2 regions of the Bradyrhizobium sp. MI1.7 genome follow, and region 1 is predicted to be linked to the other one. Evidence: riboswitches for the same ligand, from Rfam matches in the RefSeq annotation. Region 1 holds a riboswitch; the other holds the start of a gene.

Region 1 (3,406 bases):
CTGCGGAACTTGTGGGGCCGAGAGGCCCCCGTGGAATCGGTTCTGTCTATCATGCACGCCTGTCACTCGGGCTGGAAAGCCGGCCGGAGAAGCCGACCTTTCGGGGCAAATTGTGTGCCAAGGGCAAGGCGGTCGCAAGAGGCCGCCGAGCCTCCGATATCGGCCACTCAGGATGCATGGCGGAACTCGCGCTCAACCCTGAGTGAGGGTGCGGTCGGCGGTGCGTTGAGCCCGCGCCAGCCGTCGATGGTCCCGGTAATCATCTGCGCGGTCGCCGCCGACAAGGTCCAGCCGAGATGGCCGTGGCCGGTGTTGAAGAACACGCCCGGCATCCGTCCTGCGCGCACCACGGGCATCATGTTCGGCATCATCGGCCGCAGCCCGGCCCAGGGCACGACCTTGGACGTTTCGACGCCGGGGAAGTTGCTGCGCACCCAGTCGACCAGCGGCTGCACGCGGTCGGCGCGGATGTCGCGGTTGAAGTCGTTGAATTCGGCGGTGCCTGCGACGCGGAAACGATCGGCACCGAGCCGGCTGGTGACGATCTTGGCGGCTTCGTCGAGCAGGCTCACGGTCGGCGTGGCATTGCGGCTTGCGGCAGTGTCGAGCTGAACGGTGATCGAATAACCCTTCACCGGATAGACGTTGACGCGCTCGTCGAGGAGGGCGGCGAAGTGGCGGCTGGCCACACCGGCGCAGACCACGACGCCATCCGCCTTCAGCATGCCGCGCGCGAATGCGACAGCATCACTGGCCGAAAGACCAGCCCAGCCGATGACAAAGCCGCCACCTGCCTGGGCAATGGAATCGATGTTGGCTTCGTGGATAAAGGTCGCGCCGCGCCGCTTGCAGGCTTCAGCAAGTCCGCGCGTGAACTTGTGGATATCGCCGGTCGCATCCGACGGCGTGTAGAAGCCGCCAAAATAGTCCTTGCGCAGCGTCGGCTCGATGGCGCGGATCTCCTCCGGCGTCACCGGGCGGCGATCGAGCCCGCCTTCCTTCAATAGCGCATTGACCTGCAGGCCGGATTCAAAACCCTTCTTGTCGTGATAGATGTGCAGGATGCCGCGGCGTTCGAGATCGAAGTCGATGCCTTCGCGCTCCGCGATCTCGAACAGATGCTTGCGGGCTTCGATCGCGAGCCGCGTGGTCTGAACCGTGTTGGCGCGGTAGTTGCCGATATTGGCGACGAACTCGCTCATCCACGAATATTTGTGCCAGTTCGGCCGCGGGTTCATCAGCAGCGGCGCGTCGCGCCGGAACATCCAGCGCAGGCCTTTCAGGATCGTGGCGGTGCTGTTCCAGACTTCGGCATTGCTGGCGGAGAGCTGTCCGCCATTGGCGAAGGAGGTCTCCATCGCGGCGTAGCGGTGCTTGTCGAGCACCGTCACCTTGTATCCGCGTTCGAGCAGGGCATAGGCAGTCGTTACGCCGGTGATGCCGGCGCCGATGATGGCGATATGGGTCATGGCAGGTTCGGGGCTCCCGTGAGTTAGAGTCGGCTAACCGCCGGCCAAAGGCCGTTGGCGGCGCCCCATCTGTCACGGTTACCTGAGAGCTTGATCCGTTGCGGACCTCGGCGAGGTCAGCTCCGGACTATCCCCTTCGGTGGACGTCACGATCCCAAGATCGCGCCGCCTCTCTCCAGATCGTCCTGACGATACGGTCCTTTTGCCTGAGAGTTTCCGGGGCGGTTGCTCCGTCGGCGCCGCAACGAAAGCCTGAACTCTCGTTGCGATCTCTCCCGCATCGTCGCGTGGACAATCGAGCAGTACGATGCGCCTCATTTTTAGACAAGGCTAAATTTAAACCGCGACTGCCAACGCATTGTGCAGTGCGAAGTTGCGTCGTCAGTCGAGCGTCGCCAGCAAGCCGGCCATCAGGCGCCCGCGTTCAACTAGGCTCTCGACCTCGATGAACTCCTCGAGCGTGTGGCCGTTGCCGCCGCGCACGCCGAGGCCGTCGAGCGTCGGGATGCCCATCGCGCCGGTAAAGTTGCCGTCGGAGCCGCCGCCGGAGCTCGCATGCGGCAGCTCAGTGCCGAGCGATTTGGCGATGCCGCGCGCCTTCTCGTAAAGCGCCATGGTGCCGGCATCCGGCTCCCATACGGGGCGCGTGACGCCGCGCGTCACCTTGAACGTGACATCATTGGACGTGCCCGACAGCGCCAGCATCCGCTCGACGCCGCGGTCGAGATCGACCTGGCGCTTGGCCATGGACAGCGCCTCGCCGGTGGCGGTCGTGGCAACGCAATTGACCCATTGTCCGCCATGCACGACGCCGACCGAGAAAGTGCAGTCCTCCGTCGTCATCGCGTCGATGGCGAGGATCTGCCGCGCCATCTCGCGGATCGCCGAGCGTCCGGCCGACAATGTCGCGCCGGCATGGCTCGGCCGGCCCGTCGCTTCCAGATTGAAACGCGCGATGGCGTAACGTCCGGTGGTGACACCGTTGTCGGCGCGGCCCGGTTCGGGCACCAGCACATATTTGTTGCGCGCAGCCTCCGCCTCGATGATGTCGCGCGTCGAGGGCGTGCCGACTTCCTCGTCGGGTGTAAACAGCACGGTGATCGGCAGCGGCGTGGTGAAGGACGCACGTGCCAGCTGCCGGATCGCTTCCAGCGAGAGATAGTTGCCGCCCTTCATGTCGTAGATGCCGGGGCCGTAGCACTTGTCGCCCTCGCGCCGCCATTTCAGCTTCTCGATGGTGCCGACCGGGTGGACGGTATCCATGTGGCCGGCGATCAGGATGCCCGGCTCGCCCTGTTTCGGATGCGGGAAGCGCGCGCGGATCACGCCGCCGAAGCCCTGTCGACCGCCGATGCGTTCGATCGTCGCACCCATGATCGCCATATCCCGCGCTGCGATATCGAGCATGCGGTTGACGGCACCCGCGTCCCAGGTCGGGCTCTCGCATTCCACCCAGGTGCGCAGGCCCTCGAGCATCGCCTCGGAATCGAAGGGTAGATTGGCTGGATTCATCTTAATGTCTCTCAAGCTTCGAAAGATGGAACGCGCATTGCATTGGCGCGGACGGGACTGGCGGAAAGCGTTGTAGAGCCAAACCGATCTTTGTGGAGCCCGTGGGCGCGCCGCTTGGGGCTGCAGCGAAACCGGATTGACGCGCTCAACACTGTCTGCAAGTCTCGAAAGACAAAGGCATCGCATGAGGTTAGTTCGCCTAAAGAACGAACCGAATGCTCAACCAATAACCTGCCTTTGAACAGTTTCACGTCAGGAGAAACTTTTATGTTGAGCTTGATGCGCCGGGGGCGTCGCGCGTTCGCCTCCACACTTGCGCTATCGGTCGTTGCGCTTTCGACGGCGATGGCATCGCCGGTACTTGCCGCCGCCAGCAAGACCATCACCGCGGTGATGCATTCGGATCTGCGCATCATCGATCCGAT
Region 2 (3,406 bases), on a different contig from region 1:
GCGGGCAAAACCGTGCCGGAATAGCCTTGGCCGATCAGCGAGGTGAAGACCTGGTTCTCTCGCGCGAGCTCGGCCATGTGCGCGATCGCCTCGGTCTCGCTCAAGGGCTTGCCGAGATCGAGCGGGGCGGTCTGCCGGATCGAGGCCGGCAGCGTCTCCGCCATCAGGGCGTCCACGCTCTTGGCGCCGACGGCCTCCAGCATTGCGGTGACGTCGCGCGCCGACGGGCCGATGTGGCGGCGAACGAAGGTGGCGGCGGTGTCGCCATTGGATTTGCGGTGCGCGGTCATCATGGGTCCTCGCTTTAGATTTCGCTGTCGCCGTCATGCCCCGCGAAGGCGGGGCATCCAGTAAACGCAGGCGTCACGGCTTGAGCCGAGAAGCCGCGGCGTACTGGATCACCCGCCCCAGTGCGCAGTGCGCACAAGGCGGGTGATGACACCGAATATGAGGTCAGAGTTCGCTTCATTTCACGCCGTGTGGGCCTTGTAGGCGGCTTCATCCATGAGGCCGCCGAGCTCGCTCTTGTCGGCAATCTTGATCTTGAAGAACCACGCCTTGCCTTGCGCGTCGGAGTTCACCAACGCCGGTTCGGCGGCGAGCGCGTCGTTGGTCTCGAGCACTTCGCCGGTGACAGGCGCGTAGACGTCGGAGGCGGCCTTCACCGATTCCACGACGGCGGCGGCTTCCGCCTTCTTCAGGCTGCGGCCGACCTTCGGCAACTCGACGAATACGACGTCGCCGAGCTGCGACTGCGCGTAGTCGGTGATGCCGACGGTGGCGACGTCGCCGTCGATGGCCAGCCATTCATGGTCGGAGGAGTACAGCGTCGTGGTCATTTTCTCAGTCCTCAGCGTTTGTAGGTGTTTTTTACGAAGGGCATGGCGGCGACCGTGAGCGGCAGCCGCTGGCCGCGCACTTCGGCGAAGAGTTTTGTATCGAGCGCGCTCGATGCCATGGGCACATAGCCCATCGCGACGGGCGCGTTCAGGCTCGGGCCGAAACCGCCCGAGGTGACCTTTCCGATCGGCTCGCCGCCCGCTTCATCCGCAAACAGCGGCGCGCCCTCGCGCACCGGCGCGCGGCCTTCCGTGCGCAGGCCGACCCGGCGGCGGCTCGCGCCGTTGTCGAAATGAGCGAGGATCACATCAGTGCCGGGGAAGCCACCGGCGCGGGCGCCGCCGCTGCGGCGGCTCTTCTGCACCGACCATTCCAGCGCGGCCTCGACCGGCGTGGTGGCGGTGTCGATGTCGTGGCCGTAGAGGCAGAGCCCGGCTTCCAGCCGCAGGCTGTCGCGGGCCCCTAAGCCGATCGGCATCACGTCGGGATTGTCCAGCAGCGTCCTGGCGAGGCGCTCGGCATCGGCCGCGGGGACCGAAATCTCGAACCCGTCCTCGCCGGTGTAGCCGGAGCGCGAGACGAAGCAGTCGAGACCGGCAACCTTGTGCGGGCCGGCGTCCATGAACTTCATGGAGGGCGCCTCTGCACACAATTTCGCCAATGCGGCTTCCGCCTTCGGGCCCTGCAGCGCGATCAGCGCGCGGTCTTGAAGCGAATCGATGATGCAGTCATCCGAGAGATGCGCGCGCAGATGCGCCTCGTCCCCTTCCTTGCAGGCGGCGTTGACGACCAGGAACAGGTGATCGCCGAAATTGGCGACCATCAGATCGTCGAGAATCCCGCCGTCCGGATTGGTGAACTGGGCATAGCGCTGCCGTCCCGGGGCAACCGCCACGATATCCTGCGGCACCAGCCGTTCCAGCGCGCGGGCGGCGTCCTCGACCTTGCCCGACTTCGGCCGAAGCGCGAGCTGGCCCATGTGGGAGACGTCGAACAGGCCGGCGGAGGAACGGGTATGGAGGTGCTCCTTCAGGACGCCCGCGGGGTACTGCACGGGCATGTCATAGCCCGCGAACGGCACCATCTTGCCGCAGAGGGAGACATGAAGCCCGTGAAGGGGCGTACGTTTCAGGGAATCTTGGTCGTCGCGCGCAAGCATCACGGGGCCCTCGGCGGTTCCCCGGGGACGATTCCCCGGTAGCAACCAGTCGAAGCCCCATCTGTCGCTGTGCCTGAGAGTATTATCCCGTCGGCGGACGTCGTCCGGGCTATGCCCGTCGGCGCCTCTTTCCAGATGTCGTCAAAGCCACGCGGTCCTTTTGCCTGAGAGTTTCCGGGGCGGTTGCTCCTTCGGCGCCGGCACCAAAGCCGGTCTCTCCCGACGTGGCCGTACGATACAGATGGGTACAGACCACAGGCCGGCCAAGCCTGTCAACGCGCACCTGGCGGCTTTCAACGGGATTGCAAACGGGGTTGCGCGCCTGCGGCAACTCACTGATCTCCTTGCACAGTTTCTGGACAGCGCAGCTGGCCTTGTCTAAAAGCGCTTTGACGCGCAGATATCAGCCCAAATGCCCGGTTTGGATGGCGTATCGCGGGTCCAAGCACACCCGATTGGATGAACATGAGCGGCGTCAACGAGATCAGGTCGACCTTTCTGAACTTCTTTGCCGAGAACGGCCACGAGATCGTGTCGTCCTCGCCATTGGTGCCGCGCAACGACCCGACGTTGATGTTCACCAATGCCGGCATGGTGCAGTTCAAGAACGTCTTCACCGGCGTCGAGAAGCGGCCCTATCAGCGTGCCACCACCTCGCAGAAATGCGTGCGCGCCGGCGGCAAGCACAACGACCTCGACAATGTCGGCTACACCGCGCGCCATCTTACCTTCTTCGAGATGCTCGGCAATTTCTCGTTCGGCGACTATTTCAAGGAGCGCGCGATCGAGCTGGCCTGGACCCTGATCACGCGGGAGTTCGGGCTCAAGAAAGACAAGCTGCTCGTCACCGTCTACCACACCGACGACGAGGCGGCTGGGCTGTGGAAGAAGATCGCGGGCTTCTCCGACGACCGCATCATCCGCATCCCGACCTCGGACAATTTCTGGGCGATGGGCGACACCGGCCCGTGCGGCCCGTGCTCGGAGATATTCATCGACCGCGGCGATCACATCTGGGGCGGACCTCCGGGCTCGCCGGAAGAGGACGGCGACCGCTTCCTCGAATTCTGGAACCTGGTGTTCATGCAGTACGAGCAGGTGACGAAGGAGGAGCGCGTGGATCTGCCGCGTCCCTCGATCGACACCGGCATGGGCCTCGAGCGCATGGCCAGCATCATGCAGGGCGTCGACAGCGTGTTCGAGACCGATCTGTTCCGCCATCTGATCGATGCGACGTCGTCAGCGCTCGGCGCCGGGCCGAACGAGCAGACCGTGGCCTCGTTCCGCGTCATCGCCGACCATCTGCGTTCCTCCGCCTTCCTGGTCGCAGACGGTGTGCTGCCCTCGAACGAGGGCCGCGGCTATGTGCTGCGCCGGATCATGCGCCGCGCGATGCGCCATGCGCAG

The links. A riboswitch is a leader RNA that binds a small molecule or an ion and turns the genes downstream of it on or off. The one in region 1 is predicted to bind glycine.
Region 2: linked by a shared signal. The riboswitch ahead of gcvT (glycine cleavage system aminomethyltransferase GcvT) and the one ahead of AC0L3X_RS21730 (D-amino acid dehydrogenase) in region 1 are both predicted to bind glycine.

What each region holds. Positions count from the first base shown of each region.
Region 1 covers NZ_JBVVPO010000023.1:90,269-93,674, forward strand. Annotated here, with positions in the region: gene AC0L3X_RS21730 (D-amino acid dehydrogenase) at 168-1,469, opposite strand; glycine riboswitch at 1,537-1,650, opposite strand; glycine riboswitch at 1,654-1,757, opposite strand; gene AC0L3X_RS21735 (M20/M25/M40 family metallo-hydrolase) at 1,851-2,981, opposite strand; gene AC0L3X_RS21740 (ABC transporter substrate-binding protein) at 3,249-3,406, shown strand, end outside.
Region 2 covers NZ_JBVVPO010000036.1:72,675-76,080, forward strand. Annotated here, with positions in the region: gene gcvP (aminomethyl-transferring glycine dehydrogenase) at 1-290, opposite strand, end outside; gene gcvH (glycine cleavage system protein GcvH) at 471-839, opposite strand; gene gcvT (glycine cleavage system aminomethyltransferase GcvT) at 851-1,999, opposite strand; glycine riboswitch at 2,143-2,231, opposite strand; gene alaS (alanine--tRNA ligase) at 2,465-3,406, shown strand, end outside.